3 regions of the Massilia litorea genome follow, and region 3 is predicted to be linked to each of the others. Evidence: predicted binding sites of a transcription regulator. Region 3 holds the regulator's gene; each other region holds the start of a gene.

Region 1 (7,113 bases), 2.1 Mb from region 3:
GCACTGCTGGCAAAGCGCCTGCGCCAGGTCGGCATGGGGCGCGTGCTCTACGGGACCGACTCGGCACAGGGGAATAACCTGCGTCCGCGCGAGGCCTGGGCGGCGTTCCGGCGCCTGCCCCTGACCGAGGCCGAGTTCGCGCAGATCGCCGCCAACCTGCCGCCGTATTTCCGCTAGCTGTGGCAATTCGGCCACGACGCTGCGATGACATTGTGACATCAGGACTCATCAATATTTTGCATTGCTGAGTAAACGAGGTATCCTGCCGCCAAGATTTTGAACTTGCAACCGCCATATTCTTTAGCAGAAATACGACAGAGATCACGCGCATGCGTGTTTAGGTTGCCTTACGGAAATTCCAGGGCTACACTCTGCTCAGTAACTGAAAAGGGCAAACACCGCGAAAGCGGTGGACGCAAAGTCAACGGTCTACCGAGCCATGCATGGCTCCATGACGGCAGGACTGCCAGGCATCGACATTCCGTGTTGCGAGCTTTCGTTCGCCCGGATGCATACGGCCAGCATTCCTGTGATTTCTACCTAACAGGATTCGCTTGCCATGATCAATGCTTCCAACCTCTTCTCCCTGCGTCAAACCGCCGCCGCACTGGCAGTCGCCAGTCTCGTCCTCTCGTTCGGCGCCAGCGCCCAGGCCGCACAGCCTGGCGAATTCGCGCGCGGCCGCATCCTGATCGAAGCGCGCGCCGGCCTCTCCGACGCCGAGCTCGACGACCTGGTCAAGGCCCACGGCGGCAAGCGCCGCAAGGTCGGCCAGAGCCGCATGCAGATCGTCGACCTGCCGCCCGGCCTGTCGGAAGAGGACGTGGTCGCCAAGCTGGCGCGCCGCCCGGAACTCAAGTTTGCGGAGCTCGACCGTAAAGTCACGGTCGCGATGGCCGTCAACGATCCTTACATCGGCAGCGCCTGGCACATCGGCAAGATCGGCGCCCCGACCGCCTGGGACAGCACCCAGGGCAGCGGCATCACGATCGCCGTGCTCGATACCGGCGTCAACGTCGCCCACCCGGACCTGAAGGACCGCATCGTTCCCGGCTTCAACGTCCAGGACAACAATACCGACACCAGCGACCTGTGCGGCCATGGCACGGCGGTGGCCGGCACGGCCGCGGCCAGCACCAACAATGCGCTGGGCGTGGCCGGTATCGCCGGCGCCGCGAAGATCATGCCGATCCGTATCGTGTTCAAGGATGCGGCCGGCGCCTGCCAGGCCTATTTCAGCACCATCGCCAGCGGCATCACCTACGCCGCCGACCACGGCGCGCGCGTCGCCAACGTCAGTTTTGTCGGCATCGCGGGCAGCTCGGCCGTGAAAAGCGCCTCGAACTACATGAAGAGCAAGGGCGGCCTGGTCTTCATCTCGGCCGGCAATAACAACGTCGATGAAAACGTGGTGCCCGACACCGCCTTCATCATCGTCTCATCGACCGACAGCTACGACGCCAAATCGAGCTTCTCCAGCTGGGGCAGCTTTGTCTCGCTGGCGGCGCCCGGCACCGGCATCTGGACCACCAACAACGCGCTCGGCTATTCGGCCTGGAACGGCACCTCGTTCGCCAGCCCTGTCGCCGCAGGCGTGGCCGGCCTGATGATGGCATCGCGTCCCGACCTGAGCTCGGCGCAGGTCGAGTCGCTGCTGTTCAAGACCGCGGTCGACCTGGGCGCGGCCGGCCGCGATCCGGTGTTCGGCTATGGCCGCGTGAACGCCGCGGCCGCCGTCAGCGCCGCCCGCGCCTTCGTCAGCACGGTCGACACCACCGCGCCGACGGCCTCGATTGCCGCGCCGCTGGGCAGCAGCACGGTGTCGGGTTCGGTGCCGGTCAGCGTGAATGCGCTTGACAACGTCGGCGTGGCCCGCGTCGAGCTGAAGGTGAACGGCACCGTGGTCGCCACCGACAGCGCCGCGCCGTACAGCTTCAGCTGGAACTCGGCCGGTTCGCCGAACGGCATGGCCGCGTTGGTCGCGGTCGCGTATGACGCCGCCGGCAATGCGGGCGCCTCGAGCACGGTGTCGGTGAACGTCGCCAACGTCACCACCTCGGTGCCGAGCGACACGATCGCGCCAAGCGTCAACATCACCAACCCGGTCGCCGGCGCGGTCAACGGTACGGTGGCGGTGAGCGTCAGCGCCACCGACAACGCGGGCGCCGCCGGCATCCGCACCAGCCTGTCGATCGACGGCGTGCTGAAGGCCAGCGGCAGCGGCGGTTCGCTGTCGTACAGCTGGAACACCAAAAAGGAGCGCGCCGGCACCCATACGGTTTCGGTCACCGCGCGCGACGCGGCCGGCAACGCCAGCACGAAATCGGTTGCCGTCACGGTCAATTAAAACCGTCCGACGCAATGGAAAATGGCGCCCTGCGGGGCGCCATTTTTTTCGCCTGATCGCAGGATCGAAGGCTTATTGACGGCTGCGGCGGCGCAGGGCCATGCCGGCCAGGCCCGCGCCCAGCAGGGCAAGCGAAGCCGGTTCCGGCACTTCGCCAGGATTGCCGCCAGGACCGCCGGTGCCGTCGTCGCCCGGCACGTAGGTGATGTGGCTCAGGCGGCCGATGTTGCAGTTGTTATCATTCTTGGTGTCCGAGCAGTCACCACCGCTCAGGAAATTCACCTGGGAGCTGCTCCAGACGAGTTGCGTCAGGTCGCCGGTATTCTTGAAGACATAGGTGTCGAGATTGGTATTGCTGCCGCCGGTGCCAAACTTCAGCAGGAAATAACCTGGTCCTGGTGCGGCAACATTGATCACGAACAAACCGGTCGCCGCGTCGAACGTCGCGCCGTTGGTACCGTCGATCTTGGTCAGGTCGTTTTGGTTGTAATCGTTGCCGGTTGCATCTTCGAAAAAGCTCAGTTCGGTTCCGGCGCCCGAGCTGGCGCTGTCGTACGATTTCAGGAACTCGTCCATCGTTGGTCCTGCCATGGCGCTGCCTGCTGCCAGGCCGGTTGCTGCGATTGCTGCAATCAGGATGCTCTTCATCTTCGTTGCGTACATGGTCAACCCTCTTTTTAGTTGTCAGCCCATCTATATGCAAAGGGCGTGCCAGCGTGCGTAAGTGCTTGATTTGTTAATGAACAGCATTTATTTGAGGTGTGGAAAACACAATAGTAGTTGACCACTGTAAATTATTTCGACAGCGCAGTCCCAGCTGCGGGGCCGATTCAGCCGATGACCGTGACCACCACCGTGCGCCGATGCGGCCTGGTCCGATGCTCCCATAGGAAGATGCCCTGCCAGGTACCGAGCAGCAGCCGGCCGCCGCCGACCGGGACCGTGATACCCGTATCGGTCAGCACGTTGCGCGCGTGCGCCGCCATGTCGTCGGGGCCTTCGTCATTGTGGCGGTAGGCCGGGTCGCCGTCCGGCGCGAGGCGTCCCAGTACGGTGTCGAGGTCGCGCCGCACGTCGGGGTCGGCGTTCTCCGTGATCGTCAGCGAGCAGCTGGTGTGCTGGACGAAGACCTGGGCCAGCCCGCAGGCGATGCCGGACGCCGCGACGACTTGCGCCACCTCGTGCGTGATGTCGCGGGTGCCGCGGCCGCGGGTCTCGACATGCAGGATGTGCTGGTGCGCCATCGGGCCGCTCCCTTACGGCGTCGGCCGGAAGTTTTTCCGGATGCCGGCCCAGCAGTCGTGATACCCGGCCTGGAGCTGCGGGGAAGCGAGGGCGTGCGCGGTCGGGCAGAGCACGTTGCGGGTTTCGAACATGAAGGCCATGGTGTCACCGACCTTCGCCGGCTTGCCCGTATCGGCCGTGCTGGCCTTGTCGAAGGTCGCCGCATCCGGTCCGTGCCCGCTCATGCAATTGTGCAGGCTGGCGCCGCCCGGCACGAAGCCCTCGGCCTTGGCGTCGTAGGCGCCATGCACCAGGCCCATGAATTCGCTGGCGACATTCCGGTGGAACCAGGGCGGGCGGAAGGTGTCTTCGCCGACCAGCCAGCGCGGCGGGAAGATCACGAAGTCGAGGGTGTCGACGCCCGGGGTGTCGGAAGGGGCCTGCAAGACCAGGAAGATCGACGGGTCCGGATGGTCGTAGCTGATCGAGCCGATGGTGTTGAAGTGGCGCAGGTCATATTTATAGGGCGCGTAGTTGCCGTGCCAGGCGACGACGTCGAGCGGGGAGTGCCCGATCTTGGCGCTCCACAGGTTGCCGCAGAATTTCGCCACCAGCTGGAAATCGCCTTCGCGTTCTTCATAGCGGGCGACGGGCGTCAGGAAGTCGCGCGGGTTGGCCAGGCCGTTCGAGCCGATCGGCCCCAGGTCGGGCAGGCGCAACAGGGCGCCGAAGTTCTCGCAGATATAGCCGCGCGCGGTGCCGTCCGGCAGGCGCACCTGGAAGCGGACGCCGCGCGGGACGACGGCGATTTCCTGCGGTTCCAGCGCGATCGTACCGAGCTCGGTGGCGATCTCGAGGCGGCCCTGCTGGGGCACGATCAGCAGTTCCCCGTCGGCCGAGTAAAAGAAGCGGTCGGTCATCGAGCGGTTCGCCGCGTACAGGTGGATCGCGCAACCGGTCATGCTTTCCGGCGAGCCGTTGCCGGCCATGGTGACCCAGCCGTCGACGAAATCGGTGGGCGCATCGGGCAGCGGCAGCGGACTCCAGCGCATCTGGTTCGGCGGCGGGGCGACGTCGGTAAAACTGCCGACGATGCGGCCCTTGTCGATTTGTTCGAACGGCCCGTGCATGGCCGCCGGCCGGATGCGGTACAGCCAGGAGCGGCGGTTATGCGCGCGCGGGGCCGTGAAGGCCGTGCCGGAAAGCTGCTCGGCGTACAAACCATAGGCGACCTGCTGGGGCGAATTGCGGTGCTTCGGCAAGGCGCCGGGCAGGGCTTCGGTGGCGAATTCGTTGCCGAATCCAGACAAATAAGCTGATTGGTAAGCGGATTCGGTACCGATGTGCTGGGTCATGCGGATCTCCTTGCAGTATTTCCGTGCACTCTAAGTCAGGCGTTGGCATTTTACGACGTGAATAGATGAATGTAGACTATTCATCTGCTAAATACTGGAGTCCCTTGTGATCGAGCCGCACGATATCGACCTGAACCTGTTGGCCGTGTTCCAGGAAGTCTACCGCGAACGCCAGATTTCGAACGCGGCGCGCCGCCTGAACCTCAGCCAGTCGGCCGTCAGCAATGCGCTGGCGCGCCTGCGCCGCCTGTTCGGCGACGCGCTGTTCGTGCGTACGGGGCAGGGCATGCAGCCCACGCCCTTCGCGCAAAGCCTGGCGGAACCGGTCGGCGCCGCCCTGGCCCAGGTCGCGCTGGCCCTGAACCAGCGCAGCGCCTTCGAAGCCGCCGCCAGCACGCGCCGCTTCACGATCGCCATGACCGACGTCGGCGAGCTGCATTTCATGCCGGCCCTGATCGAACGCTGCCGCCTGGCGGCGCCCCACCTGCAGATCAGCTCGCGCCGCGCGGGCAGTATCGCGCTCAAGGAAGAAATGGAGAGCGGGCGGGTCGACCTGGCGATCGGTCCCTTCGAGGACATTTCCGAAGCCTTGTATCAGCGCCTGCTGTTTCGCCAGCCCTATGTGAGCATGGTCAGGCGCGGCCATCCGCTCACCGAAGGCAAAGTCGACCTGGCCCGCTTCGCCGCCGCCGAGCACCTGTTCGTCGACTCCAGCGAGAGTCCTTACGACCGCATCAACCAGCTGCTGGAAAAGGCCGGGATCGGCGCCTCGACGCGCTTCCGGGTGCCGCATTTCACGGCCGTGCCCTACATCGTCCAGGCCAGCGACCTGGTGGTGACGGTGCCGCAGAAGCTGGCCGAGCGGGCCGGGCCGCCCTTCGGCCTGGCCTGGATCACGCCGCCCCTGAAGCTGCCGCCGCTGCAGACCAATATGTTCTGGCACCGGCGCTACAACCAGGACCCGGGCAACCAGTGGCTGCGCGGGCTGGTCGCCGGTACCTTCGCCCAATAGGGCGGACGGCCACGCTCGAGCTCGTTTAATCCGCTCGCTTTGATCTAACGCAAACTCTAAACCTTGCGGACAGCGATCCTGACGGCTTGTCCTGACAGGAGATCAACATGCAACTGCATCGACTCACCCGCGCGGCCGCGCCGCTTGCGCTGACTGCGCTCATGTTCGGCTTCACCGTCCCGCAGGCCTTCGCGGACGAGACCTGCAACTCCCCCTACCTGTCCAGCCTGGTCAAGGGGCAGGAAGACTACCTGTACGTGTGGACCCTGGGCGTGAAGGGGATGGGCGACGGCTCGGACAAGCTGGTCACCCTCGACGTGAATCCGAAATCGCCCAGGTTCGGCCAGGTGATCACGCAAGTCTCCGTGGGCGGGCGCGGCGAGGCCCACCATGCCGGTTTCACCGACGACCGCCGCTTCCTCTGGGCCGGCGGCCTCGACGACAGCAAGATCTATGTATTCGACATCCACACCGATCCCGCGAAGCCGCGGCTGGTGAACACGATAGCCGATTTCGCCAAACGCTCCGGGCTGGTGGGCCCGCACACCTTCTATGCCTTGCCCGGCAGGATGCTGGTCGGGGCGCTGTCGAACAACAAGGACGGCGGCGGCACCACCGGCATGGCCCTGTACAACAACAAGGGCGAGTTCATCCGGACCTACGACATGCCGGCCGCGCCTGCAATGAAAGGCGGTGACGGCTACGGCTACGACCTGGCCATCAATCCGGCCAGGAACGCGATGCTGAGCTCCAGTTTCACCGGCAAGAAAAACTACATGACGCCGCTCGGCACCCTGATCAAGGACCAGGGCGCGATGAAGCAGTTCGGCAATACGATGGTGCTGTGGAACCTGAAGGCCATGCAGCCCGAACACGTGTTCCAGGTGCCCGGCGCACCGCTCGAAATCCGCTGGTCGCTGAACCCGGGCGACGACTGGGCGATCACGGCGACCGCGCTCACCTCGAAGCTGTGGCTGGTGAAGAAGGACGCCAAGGGCCAATGGCAGGCGAAGGACGTCGCCACCATCGGCGACCCGGCCAGGACGCCGCTGCCGGTCGACATCTCGATGCGGGCCGACGGCAAGGGCCTGTGGGTGAATACCTTCATGGACGGCACCACCCGTTACTTCGACATCAGCAATCCGGAGGCGCCGCGCCAGACCTATGCGAAGAAG
Region 2 (7,113 bases), 1.2 Mb from region 3:
CTGCGCCAGCTGGTTGGCCAGGCGCGCATTGTCGGCATTCTGGCGCACGGTGGCCGTCAGCTCTTCCATGGCCGACGCGGTTTCCTCGAGCGAGCTGGCCTGGCCTTCGGTGCGGGCCGACAGGTCCATGTTGCCGCTGGCGATTTGCGCCGATGCCGTGGCGATCGCATCGGTCGAGCCGCGTACCTGGCCTACCACCAGCGCCAGGCTCCGGTTCATGTCGCGCAGCGAGCTCATGACCATGCCGGTTTCATCGCGGCTGTCCACCTCGATCTGCGCCGTCAGGTCGCCGCCCGCAACCCGCTTCGCCACGCTGACCGCTTCCCTCAGCGGCCTGGCCACCATGCGCGCCATCCACACGGCCAGCGCCACGCCGACGCCGACCAGCAGCAGCAATGCACCGATGATCAGCTTGCGCGACATGTCGAACACCTGCCCGGCCACCTGTTCGGATGCACCGCTGCCCTCGTCGTTGTATTTGGCGAGCGCTTCGAATCCCTCGTTGATCTTGCGATAGACCTTGTTCGACGCGCCCTTGAACAACGCCCGCGCTTCGTCCTTGCTGCCGGCGTGCGAGAGCGCGGTCAACCTGGCGCTTTCCGCCATGTAGGCAGCCAGGTTTTCCTGTAACTCTGCATAGATGCGCTTTTCCTCGGGGTCGGACACGAGCGCAGCCAGCGCTTCCTGTTGCCTGCCCATGGTGTCGCGCCGGGTCGCGAGCGACTTGTCGACCGTCTTCATGTCGGCCTCGTCGTCCTGCAGGATGTGCGTTGCTTCCGAAATCCTGAAGCGCGCCAGCGAGGTCTGCACCTCGCCGATGTGGCGGATGGCCGGCATCCAGTTTTTGGCAATATCGCTGGATGAATTGCCGACTTTTACCAATTGAACGATTGAAAATACGCCCAACAGGCAAGTCATGCCAATGACGAGGGTAAACGCGACCAGCAGCTTGCTGGCAATCTTGAGGTGCTGGAACCAGCGCATCGATGTCTCCGATCTTGTTGATGAGGCTTTTGTTATGTAAGTGCTGACTTCGATTATTGGGGCCCCAGCCTTTCAGTTCGGTTTCAATTTCCTAAAAACAAGAAAAACGCCAACCGCGGGTTGGCGTGTCGATCTCGTTTCCCATCATCGGTTAATTGCTCATGCACAATATTGCCCCATGGAATTTCTCTACACTGGGAACCAGGGCGCCGAGACAAGCAGATCTGCGAAGTCATCGGCACCACCTCCCCCACCACTCACTGGAGACCCGCATGCCCCACTCGATCCGATTTCTGCTCGCCGCTGCCCTGCTCGCCTCTGGCGTCGCCAATGCAGCTTCCCCCGCGCCGGCACAGGCGCCGCTCCGGCCCACCCTGGAACAGATGAGCCAACTGGAAGGCGTGTACAGCCTTGCCAACGGCAAGCGGGTGCATATCGTCCAGGGGGACGACCGGCTGTATGCCGAGCTGAACAAAAACGAGCGATTCGAGCTATTCGTTGCCGGACAGGACACGCTGGCTTCGCGCAACGGCCGCGTTACCGTCCGCCTGGCGCAGCCGGGCAATGCCGAGCCCCTGCTCGCGCTGCGCCCGGCGGACGCACCCCAACTGCTGCTGACTTCCCTGTAAGCTGCGCCCGCGCCGCCTCGAAGCAAAAACGCCAACCACCGGGTTGGCGTTTTCATTTTCGTTTTCAGCCCCTCATGCCGCCTGCGCCGCCGGGTGCGCCTGCTTCCGGTACAGGAACTCCAGCACGGCGCTGCGGTGCGCCGTATAGCGTGGATCCTGCGCCAGCGCGACGCGGTCGCGCGGACGTTCCAGCCCTACCTCCTCGATCTCGCCGATGGTGGCGGCCGGCCCGTTGGTCAGCATGACGATCCGGTCCGACAGCAGCACCGCTTCGTCGACGTCGTGCGTGACCATGACCACGGTGGACTTCGTCGCGGCGACGATCTTGAGCAGCTCGTCCTGCAGGTGGGCGCGCGTCAGCGCATCGAGGGCGCCGAAGGGTTCGTCCATCAGGAGCACCTTCGGCTGCATCGCCAGCGCGCGGGCAATGCCGACGCGCTGCTTCATCCCGCCCGAGATCTCATGCGGCCGCTTGCCTTCGGCGCTCGTCAGGCCGACCAGCGCCAGCGCGTCCAGGGTACGCTCGCGCAGCCGGGCCCGCGTTTCGGTACGGCCGAAGACGCGCTCGACGCCGAGGTGGATGTTCTCGTAGCAGGTCAGCCAGGGCAGCAGCGAGTGGTTCTGGAACACCACCGCCCGCTCCGGCGAGGGTCCGGCGATTTCGCGATTCGCGCACAGCAGCACGCCCGCCGTCGGCTTCAGCAGGCCGGCGATCAGGTTGAGCAGGGTCGACTTGCCGCAGCCGGAATGGCCGATCAGGGTGATGAACTCGCCCTTGCGCACCGTCAGGTCGATGCCGCGCAGTGCCTGGAACACGCCCTTCTTCGTGGCGAACGCCATTTCCACGTTGGTGATGTCGATGAATTTTGGATGGTCCATGGTCGGCCTCTTTCAGTTGGCTGTTTGTTCGTGGGTGAGCGCACGGGCCAGCGCCATCAGCGCCTGTTCCAGCAGCAGGCCGACCACCCCGATGATGACGATGGCAATGATGATGTGCGCGACGTTCAGGTTGTTCCACTCGTCCCAGACCCAGAAGCCGATGCCCACGCCGCCGGTCAGCATTTCCGCGGCGACGATCACCAGCCAGGCGGTGCCGATCGCCAGGCGCACGCCGGTCAATATGTAGGGCAATGCGGACGGCAGCACGATCTTCGTCACGACCTTCCATTCGGACAGGTTCAGCACGCGCGCGACGTTCATGTAGTCCTGCGGCACGCGCTGGACGCCGACCGCGGTATTGATCACCATCGGCCAGATCGAGCAGATGAAGATCGACCAGATCGCCGCCGGGTCGGCCGACTTGAAGACCAGCAGGCCGATCGGCAGCCAGGCCAGCGGCGACACCGGCTTGAGCAGGCTGATGATGGGACCGAACATGCTGGCCGCAAAACGCACCCGGCCGATGACGAAGCCCAGCGGAATGCCGATCAATGCGGCCAGGCCGAAACCGAGCGCCACCCGTTTCAGCGAGGCCAGCACGTTCCAGCCGATACCCTGGTCATTCGGGGTATTGCGGTAGAACGGATCGGCGAACAGCACCAGCGCTTCCCTGAAGGTCGCCAGCGGCGACGGGAAGGCGCTGTTGCGGGCGGCAATGATTTGCCAGGCCAGCACCACCAGGGCGATGCCGGCCAGCGGCGGCAGGACCAGTTTCACCGCCGCGGAGAACGACCGGCCCGGCAGCGGGCGGCGCGCTGCCGGGGACGCCGGCCGCGGCGCCGCAGTGGACGCTGGAAGGGGCCGGGCCGGCTGCCCTGCGTTCATGGCGAGGATATCGGCTGCGGTGACCGCAGGCGGCAGTTCCTGCGCTTCGGATTTCAGCATGGCGCTCATGGTGTTTCCGTCTCTGGCGGGATCATGGTCAGACCTTGATCTTGAACGAGGCGGCGTAGGCTTTCGGGTTCCTGCCGTCCCAGACGGAGCCGTCCATCAGTTTCGAGCTGCGCAAGGGACTTTTCGGCACCGGCGTGCGCGTCATGGTGGCGGCTTCCTTGTACAGCTCGACCTGGTTGACCGCCGTGGCCACGGCCAGGTAGTCCGGATCGTCCTTCAGCAGGCCCCAGCGGCGGTGCTGGGTCATGAACCACATGCCGTCCGACAGCCAGGGGAAGTTGACGGCGCCCTCGTTGTAGAACTTCATGTGGTTCTGGTCGTCCCAGGTCCGGCCCAGGCCGTTCTGGTAGCGGCCCATGATGCGCTGGTCGATCGCGTCCTTGCTGGTGTTGACATAGGACTTGGCGGCGATGACCTCGGCCATCTTGTTCTTGTTGGCCAGCGAAGCGTCGATCCATTTGCCGGCTTCGAGGATGGCGGCCATCATGGCGCGGCAGGTATTCGGATTTTTTCTGGCGAAGTCCAGCGTGCAGCCCAGCACTTTCTCGGGATGGTCGCGCCAGATGTCCTGGGTGGTGGCGGCCGTGATGCCGATGCCGTCCATGATGGCGCGGTGCCCCCAGGGCTCGCCCACGCAGAAGCCATCCATGTTCCCGACCCGCATATTGGCGACCATCTGCGGCGGCGGCACCGTAATGACCTTGGCGTCCTTCATCGGATCGATGCCGTTGGCCGCCAGCCAGTAGTACAGCCACATCGCATGGGTGCCGGTCGGGAAGGTCTGGGCGAAGGTGTAGTCGCGTTTGTCCGTCCGCATCAGCTTCGCCAGCGAGGCGCCGTCGGTCGCGCCCTTGTCGGCCAGCGCCTTCGACAGCGTGATGGCCTGGCCGTTGTTGTTCAGGCCCATCAGCACCGCCATGGCCTTCGCCTGGCCGCCGATCCCCATCTGGACGCCGTAGAGCAGGCCGTACAGCACGTGGGCGGCATCCAGGTCGCCGTTGGACAGCTTGTCGCGCACGCCGGCCCAGGAGGCTTCCTTGCTGAGCACGAACTTGACGCCGTATTTTTTATCGAGGCCCAGGACCGAGGCCATCACGACCGACGCGCAGTCGGTCAGCGGGATGAAGCCGATCCTGATTTCCTCTTTTTCCGGCTTGTCCGAGCCCGCTGCCCACACGCCGCCGCTTGCCAGACCCAACAGGCTTCCTCCCACCAGCAGGCCTGCGCCATGCATGAGGTTCCTGCGCGTGGTATTCACCTCGTCGGCGCCCGCTGGCACGGTGTTCTTCTCTTGAAGCTTCTGATTTTCCATCGCAAATCCCACATGTAGTCACGGCAAAAAAAAACGTCCACCCCAACACGAACGGATTCATGTTTCGGTAGACGTCGTTGTCCTGTGGACCTGCCGCCATTGGCAGGACACACGTGCGCTTCATTGCGCTCGTGGTCAATATGCAATGTTCGTGCCACTGCGCTTCATACAGGAGAGCGGCATGCGGCCACCGGGCCGGCGCACCGCGCGCTTGCGCCGACGCCGCACCAGGATTGCGCAGCGCATCATTTTGGACGGGAGCTTTCCGCTTCCACCTGGGTCAAACCGCATGCACCCGTAGCGCTCCACCTTCACCGAAGGAGACTGCCATGCGTACCCTGCTCTGCCTCGTCTTCGCCTGCACCCAGGCTGCCGCTGTCGCCGCCGCACCGATCGACCAAGGAGAGGCCGAAGACCTGAAACACGATATCGCCGGCGAGTACCGGCTCGAGACGGGACGCAGCGTGCGCCTGTCGGTTCTCGATGGGACACTGTATATCGACCTTGACAATGCCGGGCGCAAGGCACTGCATCCGGTTGCGCCGAACCTGCTCGCCTCGCGCGACGGGTCCCTGACGGTGGAATACCTGCCGGCGGGTTCGGTCGAGCGCATCCGGATCCGGCACGAACGTTTCCCCGCCGGGCAACGGCTCGGTATGCTTCGCACCGCCGGACGCTAGCCCTGCGGCGGGCATCCGCCGGCAGCCACGGCGGGCGCTCAGGCGTCCTCATGGAGGGCCATGCGGCTGCGGGCGCAGTTCTTGAGCGGAACTGTTCTGTTTTCGCGTGCCGCCCTTACGCGCCTTATTGCATAATCCGGATACGTGCGCGGCTCCGCCGTGCCCTCGCTTTCCAACGCACTGACGAAGCCACATGACCCGGTTCCCACGCCTACGAGGCCAAACGATGCGTCCGAGATGACCGATCGCCACCCTTCCGCGCCCTCCGCAGCGCCGCCTCCGAAGCCCGGTCCGTATCCGCCGGCCAGCCTCAGCGCCCTCGTGGTGTTGCTGATCCTGACCCTGGTCCTCGGCACCGCGGCCATGCTCAAGGTCAGCTACGAGGACACGATGCGCCAGCAGAAAACCACGCTGCGCAACCTGGCGATCGCGTTTGCCGCGCAGACCGAAGTCGTCGCCCAGGCCGTCGACGAGACCATTCGCCAGGTCCAGCGCAGCTATGCGTCGGCATCGGGCCAGGCGCCGGTGCGGCTCGACTATTTCGACGGCCAGGGCGTCGCGCGCGAATACCTGCTGGGACTGTACGTCTTCGACCTGAACGGACGGCCGCTGGCAAGCGCCACGCCGGCCGGTGCCGCTGTGCGCGCACCCGCGCCGGCCGCTCCTGTCGCCGCGGTCCTGCGCGACGATGCGATGCACGTCGCCATCACCTCGGTCGACAAAGCGACCGGCCGCGGCGTGATCAACGTCGCCGGGCCGCTCCGCGACGCGGCCGGGCGGCCCGCCGGTTCGGTGCTGGCGCAGGTCGATTCGGAGCGCTTCGAGGACATCTACAGCCTGGTGGAACTGGGCAAAGGCGGCTCGGTGACCCTGTTGCACCGGGATGGGACGATGCTGGTGCGCGGTCCGACCCTGCCGTCCAACATCGGGCGCTCGTTCATCGATACCCCCCTGTTCCAGCAGCAGCTGCCGGCCAGCCCGCGCGGCGCGTTCGAGGCGGCGAGCCCGGTCGACGGCCTGCACCGCATCTACGGTTACGACGCCGTCAGGAATCATCCGCTCGTGATCATCACCGGCATGAACAAGTCGGTCGCGCTGGCGTCCTGGTACGGCCGGCTGTGGACGGCCGTGTCGCTGGTGGCGCTGATCTGCCTGACCCTCGTGTTCCTGGCCTGGCGCGTGGCGCGCGATACGCGGCAACAGCATGCGCTGATCGCCCGGCTGGAGGCGAGCGAGGCGCGCGCCGGCCGCAGCGCCGGTTACCTGGCGGCGATCTTGAATGCCGTGCGCACGCCGATCTGGGTGCTCGACAGCGCGCGCCGGCTGGTGATGTGGAACGATGCCTTCACCCGCTTCGTCGGGCGCGCGCCGGCGGAGATGGCCGGGCATCTCGAAGGGCAGGTGCTCGACCCGGGCGGCGCGGCCGAGCGCGAGCGGCGCTACGCGCTGGTGATGGGTAGCGGTCGTACCGACGAGGCGCTCGCCACGGTCAGGGACGGCAGCGGCGACGCGCGCAGCGTGATCCAGCAGACCGCGCAGCTGCTGGACGCGTCCGGACAGGTGCAGCTCGTCAACTTGCTGACCGACATCACCGAACGCGAACGGGCCGAGGCCCACCTGGCCTACCTGGCGAACTTCGACGCACTGACCGGGCTGCCGAACCAGAACCATTTCC
Region 3 (7,113 bases):
GCGACGAATGCGCCCAGCGCCATCGACAGGCCGGCGCGCTCGGTGATCCAGGCCGCGCCCAGCGTCACCAAGAGCAGGTTCAGCATGAACAGCTCCTGCGAGCGGCGCTTGGCGACAATGGTGAACCAGTTGCGCATCAGTTTCTGGCCGAAGAACAGCAGCAGGGCCAGCACCGCCGCGGCTTTGAGGCCCGCCCAGGCCAGGGTTTTCACCAGGTTTTCCGGGTCTTTCGCCAGCGCGGGGATCAGGATCAGGAGCGGCACCACGGCCAGGTCCTGGAACAGCAGGATGCCGATGATGCGCCGTCCGTGGTCGCTTTCCAGCTCCAGCCGCTCGGTCAGCAGTTTGACGACGATGGCGGTCGACGACATCGCCAGCGCGCCGCCCAGGGCAAAGGCGGCCTGCCAGCTGATGTGCAGCTGCGGCGCCCACATCGTCAGAACGAAGCCGCCCAGGATGGTGGCGACGATGGTCAGCACCACCTGCGCCAGTCCCAGCCCGAACACGATGCGCCGCATCGAGCGCAGCTGGGCCAGCGAAAATTCGAGGCCGATGGAAAACATCAAAAATACGACACCGAATTCGGCCAGCGCGTGGGTCGCGCCGGTTTCCGCCGCGAGGCCGAAAGCGTGCGGGCCGATCAGCACGCCGACGGCCAGGTAACCCAGCATCGGCGGCAGGTGCAGGCTGCGAAACACGACCACGCCGAGCACGGCGCTGCCGAGCAGCAGCAGGGTCAATTCAAGTCCGGATGCCATGCGTTTTTAAGATCTTTATGCTGAGCGATCGTGGTTTTGATACGTCTGGCAAGTTTTTTGCTTTCGCAATTCGTTTATACTTACAGAATGAGTGTAACCGATGAAAAAACAATGCTGAACAGTTTTGACGAGAACCAGTCGCGCCGCGTGCTGGAGCTGGCGCGCGAAACCCTGACCATCGAGGCCGACGCCATCCACGCCATGCACGCCCGTCTCGGCGCCGACGACAGCGTCGCCCGCGCGGTCGGCCTGATGTTCGCCTGCACCGGCCGCGTGGTGGTGTCGGGCATGGGCAAATCCGGCCATATCGCGCGCAAGATCGCCGCGACCCTGGCCTCGACCGGGACCCCGGCCATGTTCGTCCACCCGGGTGAAGCCGCCCACGGCGACCTCGGCATGGTGACCGACAAGGACGTGTTCATCGCGATCTCGTATTCCGGCGAATCCTCCGAATTGATGGACATCCTGCCGGTCGTGAAACGCATGGGCACGCCCCTGATCGCGATGACCGGCAAGCCGCAATCGCGCCTGGCGCAGCTCTCCGACGTCCACCTCGACGTCTCGGTGTCCAAGGAAGCCTGCCCCCTGAACCTGGCGCCGACCGCCAGCACCACCGTCACGCTGGCCCTGGGCGACGCGCTGGCCGTGGCGCTGCTCGATGCGCACGGCTTCCGCGAGGAAGACTTCGCGCGCTCGCATCCGGGCGGCGCCCTGGGCCGGCGCCTGCTGACCCATGTGCGCGACGTGATGCGCAGCGGAGAAGCGATTCCCGCCGTGACCCCGGATACGCCGCTCACCCGCGCGCTGCTGGAGATCAGCCAGAAGGGCATGGGCATGACGGCCGTGGTCGACCCCGGCTTCAAGCCGCTGGGTGTGTTCACCGACGGCGACCTGCGCCGCCTGATCGAGCGCATGCAGGACTTTTCGAATGTGACCATCCGCGACGTGATGCACGTCGGCGCGCGCACCGTGCACCCCGACCAGCTGGCGGTCGACGCGGTCGCGATCATGGAAGAGTTCCGCATCAACCAGATGCTGGTCGTCGATGAAGCGGGCGTGCTGGTCGGCGCGCTGCACATCCACGACCTGACGCGCGCCAAGGTGATTTAAATGACCCCGCTGGAACACATGACCCGCGCGGCGCGCGTAAAAGTGATGATCTTCGACGTCGACGGCATCCTGACCGACGGCAGCCTGACCTATGGGCCGGACGGCGAGGTCACCAAGACCTTCAACGTGCTCGATGGCCTCGGCATCCAGCTGCTGCAGAAGACGGGCGTGATCACCGCCATCATCAGCGCGCGCAAATCGCCGATCGTGCTGGCGCGTGCCCGCGACCTCGGCATCAACCACGTCTGGCAGGGCCACCATGACAAGCGCGTCGCGTTTGCCGAGCTGCTCGAGCAGACCGGCTTCACGGCCGAGCAGTGCGGCTACATCGGCGACGACGTGATCGACCTGCCGCTGCTGACGAAAGTCGGTTTCGCCGTGACGGTGCCGACCGGGCATCCGGAAGTGCAGCACCGTGCGCACTATGTGACGAAAGCCGGCGGCGGCCGCGGCGCCGTGCGCGAAGTGTGCGACATGGTCATGCGCGCCCAGGGCACGTACGAGCAGGCGCTCTCGCCCTATTTCGCATGAGTTCAAATGAATTCGACTAAGCGCTTAACCGCATGGCAACCTACGTGAACAAACGGACCGCGCACCGCTGGCGCCTGCTGGCCTTGATGCTGACGGCGGTCTTCTTCGCCTTCGGCAGCTTCTGGCTGCTGCAGGCGGTCCAGACCGACGATGCGACGGGCGTCGGCAACGGCCTGAACGAACCCGACTACATCGTCGAGAATTTCAGCTTCGTGCGCATGACCGAACACGGCGCGCCGCGCTACGTGGTGTCGGGCGCGCGCCTGGCCCACCATCCGGACAACGACGTTTCGGAAGTGACCAGGCCGGTCGTCGAGAGCATGGCGCCGGGCCGCCCGCGCATGACCATGCACGCCGACCGCGGCCAGGTCTACCACGGCGAAGACCGCGTCGAGTTGATGGGCAACGTCGACGTCAACCGCCCGGCCACGCCGAAGAGCGCGGCCCTGCGCGCGAAAACCGAGGCCCTGACCGTGCTGGCCGACGACGAGATCGTCAAGACCGATCGTCCGGTCCAGATGACGCTCGGCGCCGCCTCGGCCAACGGCGTCGGCATGGTGGCCGAGAACCCGACGCAGAAGCTGCACCTCGGCGGCCGCGGCCAGATCGTCTATCCGCCGCGTACGAGCCCCGCACCCAACCAATAACAGGAACGAGCCCTAATGAAAAACATCTTCGCCGCCGCCTTCCTTTCGCTGCTGTCGCTGACGGCAGCCCACGCCGAGCGCGCGGACTCGCTCAAGCAGGCCGTCATCAACTTCGATTCGCTCGACGTCGACGAAGTCACGCAGACGCGCATCCTGACGGGGAATGTGGTCCTCACGCGCGGCACCCTGATCCTGAAGTCGGACCGCGCGCTGCTCAAGGAAACCCCGGAAGGCTACATGAACGTCACGCTTACTTCGAACCCGGGGCGCGTGGCGACCTTCCGCCAGAAGCGCGACGGCGGCCCGGACCTGTGGGTCGAAGGCCAGGCCGAGCGCATCGAATACGACGAGCGGGTGGAACTCGTGAAACTGTTCTCGAAGGCGATCGTGAAGGAACTCGAGAACGGGCGCCTGACGAACGAACTCGATGGCGCCTACATCTCCTACGACAACCGCAAGGAAGTGGCCACCGTGCGCAACGACGCCAGCGGCGAGACCAAGTCCGGCGGCGGCCGCGGGACCCTGATCATCGCGCCGCGCCGCACTGCGCCCGCCGCGGCTCCAGCGGCGGCTCCGGCAGCGCCGGCAGCACCAGGAAAGAAATAATGAAAGATGCACGCGACAACCGCAGCACCCTGGTGGTGCGCGGACTGCAAAAAAGCTATGGCAAGCGCCTGGTCGTGCGCGACGTCTCGCTGGAAGTCGGCTGCGGCGAAGTCGTCGGCCTGCTCGGCCCCAACGGCGCCGGCAAGACCACCTCGTTCTACATGATCGTCGGCCTGGTGCCGTCGGACGCCGGCACCATCGAGATCAATGGCGCCAACATTTCGAGCCTGCCGATCCACCGGCGCGCGGTGATGGGCCTGTCGTACCTGCCGCAGGAAGCCTCGGTGTTTCGCAAGCTGACGGTGGAAGACAATATCCGCGCCGTGCTCGAACTGCAGCGCGACGACAACGGCAAGGCGCTGACGAAGGATGCCATCAATACGCGCCTCGACTCGCTGCTGGCCGAACTGCAGATCGAGAAGCTGCGCGAGAACCCGGCCCTGTCGCTGTCGGGCGGCGAGCGGCGCCGCGTCGAGATCGCGCGCGCGCTGGCGACCAATCCGCGCTTCGTGCTGCTCGACGAGCCGTTCGCCGGCGTCGACCCGATCGCCGTGATCGAGATCCAGCGCATCGTGCGCTTCCTGAAGGAGCGCGGCATCGGCGTCCTGATCACCGACCACAATGTGCGCGAGACGCTCGGCATCTGCGACCGCGCCTACATCATCAACCAGGGCGCGGTGCTGGCGTCGGGACGTCCCGACGACATCATCGCCGACGAGTCGGTACGACGCGTCTACCTGGGCGAACACTTCCGCATGTAGCAAGGCTGTAGCAACAACACGGGACACCGAGCGGCACCATGAAACAATCCCTGCAACTCCGGACTTCGCAGCACCTGGCGCTCACGCCGCAGCTTCAGCAGTCGATCCGCCTGCTGCAGCTCTCCACCCTTGAACTACATCAGGAGATCGAGCAGATCCTGTCCGATAACCCGCTGCTCGAACGGCTCGACGACCCGCTCGACCACTCGGTGCGCCTGCTGGCCGACGGCGCGATCAACAGCGCGCCGGCGCAAGCCGAGGCGCCGGCGCCGAACAACGAGGAGGGCGCCCCTGCGCCCGAGGCGGCCGAGGGCGGCGAAGGCGGCGAGGTCGAACGCGGCGAGTCCGAGGGCGACTGGGGAGAGGGTTCGCGCGCATCGAGCGGCGACGGCGACGACGACGGCCGCCCGCAGCTCGGCGCGGTCGGCGTGACCCTGCGCGAGCATCTGTGCGAGCAGATTCGCGTGACGGGCGTCACGGCGCGCGACCGCGCGCTGGCCGAACTCGTGATCGACGCGATCGACGACAACGGCTACCTGGAGGAGCAGCTCGACGAGATCCATGCGCGCTTGCCGGAGGAGCTCGAGGTCGAGATGGACGAACTGCGCTGCGCGCTGGCGCTGGTGCAAAGCCTGGACCCGGTCGGCGTCGGCGCGCGCAGCGCATCCGAATGCCTGGCGCTGCAGATCCGCGCGATGCCGGGCGTGCCGCTGGTGACGCGGCGCATGGCCCTGAAAATCGTCGAGGGGTATCTGAGCTGGTTCGCGCAGCGCGAATTCACGAAACTGAAAAAAGCGCTCGACTGCGACGACGAGGACCTGCGTGAAGCGCAGGCCGTGATCCGCCAGTGCAATCCGCATCCCGGCGCCGCCTTCGCGTCGAGCGTCTCGGATTACGTCGTACCGGACGTTATTGTCCGCAAGTCGAAGGGCGGCTGGAGCGTCTCGCTGAACAACGAAGTGATGCCGCGCCTGCGTGTGAACAACGTCTATGCGAATTTGCTCAAGCAGGGCAAAGGCGAAGGCCAGATGAGCGCGCAGCTGCAGGAAGCGAAGTGGCTCATTAAAAATATGCGCCAGCGTTTCGACACGATCCTGCGTGTTTCGCAGGCAATTGTGGAGCGCCAGAAGAACTTTTTCAGCCATGGCGCGGTTGCCATGCGTCCCCTTGTGCTTCGCGAGATAGCTGATACACTAGGACTACACGAGAGCACAATTTCTCGCGTGACAACTCAAAAATTCATGCTGACCCCGCACGGCATGTTTGAGCTGAAGTATTTCTTCGGAAGCCATGTCGCCACCGAAGCGGGGGGCGAAGCATCGTCTACGGCGATACGGGCGCTCATTGCGCAACTGACAGGAGCAGAAGACCCAAAGAACCCATTATCCGACAGCAAGATCGCGGAAATGCTCGGTGAACAAGGGATGGTCATTGCGCGCCGCACGGTTGCAAAATACCGCGAGGCACTCAAGATTCCTCCCGTCAGTCTCCGCAAATCCTTGTAACAGCGGCCCCCATGCGCACTCCCTGCGCGGCGCGGCGGCCGCTACATTTTCAAAGGAGTGTGTATGAATCTCACCATCAGTGGCCACCACCTCGACGTCACCCCCGCCATCCGTGAATACGTACAGAACAAGCTCGAACGCATCACCCGCCATTTCGATCAAGTGATCGATTCCCACGTCATCCTCGCGATCGACAACCTCACCGAAAAAGACAAACGACAGAAGGCCGAGATCAACCTGCGCGTCTCCGGCAAGACCGTACACGTGGAAAGTGTGGCGCAAGACCTGTATGCGGCGATCGATCTCCTGATGGACAGGCTCGATCGCCAGGTGATGAAATACAAGACGATGTTGAAGGACCATAGTCGTGAGGCGCTCAAGCGCCTGCCTGAAGGCGGAGAGGCTGCTGCTGCGATCTGATCGCGCATCGAGCACCGTCTGAACGAGGGCGCCGGAAGGCGCCCTTTTCATTTTGTGCGGTGGACGGCAGTGTCTTGGGTAAAATGCTTGTCTTTTCCATCAACGAATTCGCCATGACCGACCATGTCCTGACCCGCGTTGCCAACGGCACCGGCATCATCACGCTCGACCGTCCCAAGGCCCTGAACTCCCTCTCGCTGGCGATGGTGCGGCGTCTGACCGACATCCTGCTGGCCTGGCGCGACGACGCGTCGGTGTGCGCGGTCGTCCTCACCAGCAGCAGCGAAAAAGCCCTGTGCGCGGGCGGCGATATCCGCTTCTTCCACGAAGCCGGCCACGCGACCCCCACCGGCGGCAGCGCCCTGCTCGAAGATTTCTTCACCGAGGAATACGCGCTGAACCATCTGATCCACTTCTATCCGAAACCGTATGTATCGATCATGGACGGCGTGGTGATGGGCGGCGGCATGGGTATCGCCCAGGGCGGTCCTGAAACTGGCCTGCGCATCGTGACCGAGCGCACGAAGATGGCGATGCCGGAAGTGAACATCGGCCTGTTCCCGGACGTCGGCGGCAGCCATTTCCTGTCGCACGCACCGGGCCAGCTGGGCAACTACCTGGGCCTGACCGGACTGACGATCGGCGCTGCCGACGCGCTGTACGTTGGCCTGGCCGACGTCTTCGTGCCGGGCGCGCAGTTGGGCGAACTGAACGCGCTGATCGAATCGACGCCGGGCGCTCAGCTGGCTGACGCGATCCGTCGCTTCGCCGCGCG

The links. The regulator sigma-54, encoded in region 3, starts transcription at its own class of promoters, with help from an activator protein. The targets are predictions, from matches to a motif close to TGGCANGNAANCTGCTTT.
Region 1: a site for sigma-54 is predicted at 3,044-3,061, ahead of LPB04_RS17385 (PEP-CTERM sorting domain-containing protein). Genes of this name have one in related genera too.
Region 2: a site for sigma-54 is predicted at 4,898-4,915, ahead of LPB04_RS21735 (CmpA/NrtA family ABC transporter substrate-binding protein). Genes of this name have one in related genera too.

The regions. Positions count from the first base shown of each region.
Region 1 covers NZ_CP062941.1:3,856,767-3,863,879, forward strand. Annotated here, with positions in the region: gene LPB04_RS17375 (amidohydrolase family protein) at 1-177, shown strand, start outside; cyclic di-GMP riboswitch class I at 381-471, shown strand; gene LPB04_RS17380 (S8 family serine peptidase) at 560-2,347, shown strand; gene LPB04_RS17385 (PEP-CTERM sorting domain-containing protein) at 2,420-3,010, opposite strand; gene LPB04_RS17390 (secondary thiamine-phosphate synthase enzyme YjbQ) at 3,178-3,591, opposite strand; gene hmgA (homogentisate 1,2-dioxygenase) at 3,604-4,926, opposite strand; gene LPB04_RS17400 (LysR family transcriptional regulator) at 5,033-5,938, shown strand; gene mtoX (methanethiol oxidase) at 6,046-7,113, shown strand, end outside.
Region 2 covers NZ_CP062941.1:4,827,244-4,834,356, forward strand. Annotated here, with positions in the region: gene LPB04_RS21715 (methyl-accepting chemotaxis protein) at 1-984, opposite strand, end outside; gene LPB04_RS21720 (hypothetical protein) at 1,257-1,613, shown strand; gene LPB04_RS21725 (ABC transporter ATP-binding protein) at 1,686-2,492, opposite strand; gene ntrB (nitrate ABC transporter permease) at 2,505-3,446, opposite strand; gene LPB04_RS21735 (CmpA/NrtA family ABC transporter substrate-binding protein) at 3,475-4,680, opposite strand; gene LPB04_RS21740 (hypothetical protein) at 5,088-5,438, shown strand; gene LPB04_RS21745 (bifunctional diguanylate cyclase/phosphodiesterase) at 5,676-7,113, shown strand, end outside.
Region 3 covers NZ_CP062941.1:801,365-808,477, reverse strand. Annotated here, with positions in the region: gene LPB04_RS03565 (monovalent cation:proton antiporter family protein) at 1-758, opposite strand, end outside; gene LPB04_RS03560 (KpsF/GutQ family sugar-phosphate isomerase) at 846-1,868, shown strand; gene LPB04_RS03555 (KdsC family phosphatase) at 1,869-2,399, shown strand; gene lptC (LPS export ABC transporter periplasmic protein LptC) at 2,444-3,046, shown strand; gene lptA (lipopolysaccharide transport periplasmic protein LptA) at 3,062-3,652, shown strand; gene lptB (LPS export ABC transporter ATP-binding protein) at 3,652-4,413, shown strand; gene LPB04_RS03535 (RNA polymerase factor sigma-54) at 4,452-5,918, shown strand; gene hpf (ribosome hibernation-promoting factor, HPF/YfiA family) at 5,982-6,338, shown strand; gene LPB04_RS03525 (enoyl-CoA hydratase/isomerase family protein) at 6,452-7,113, shown strand, end outside.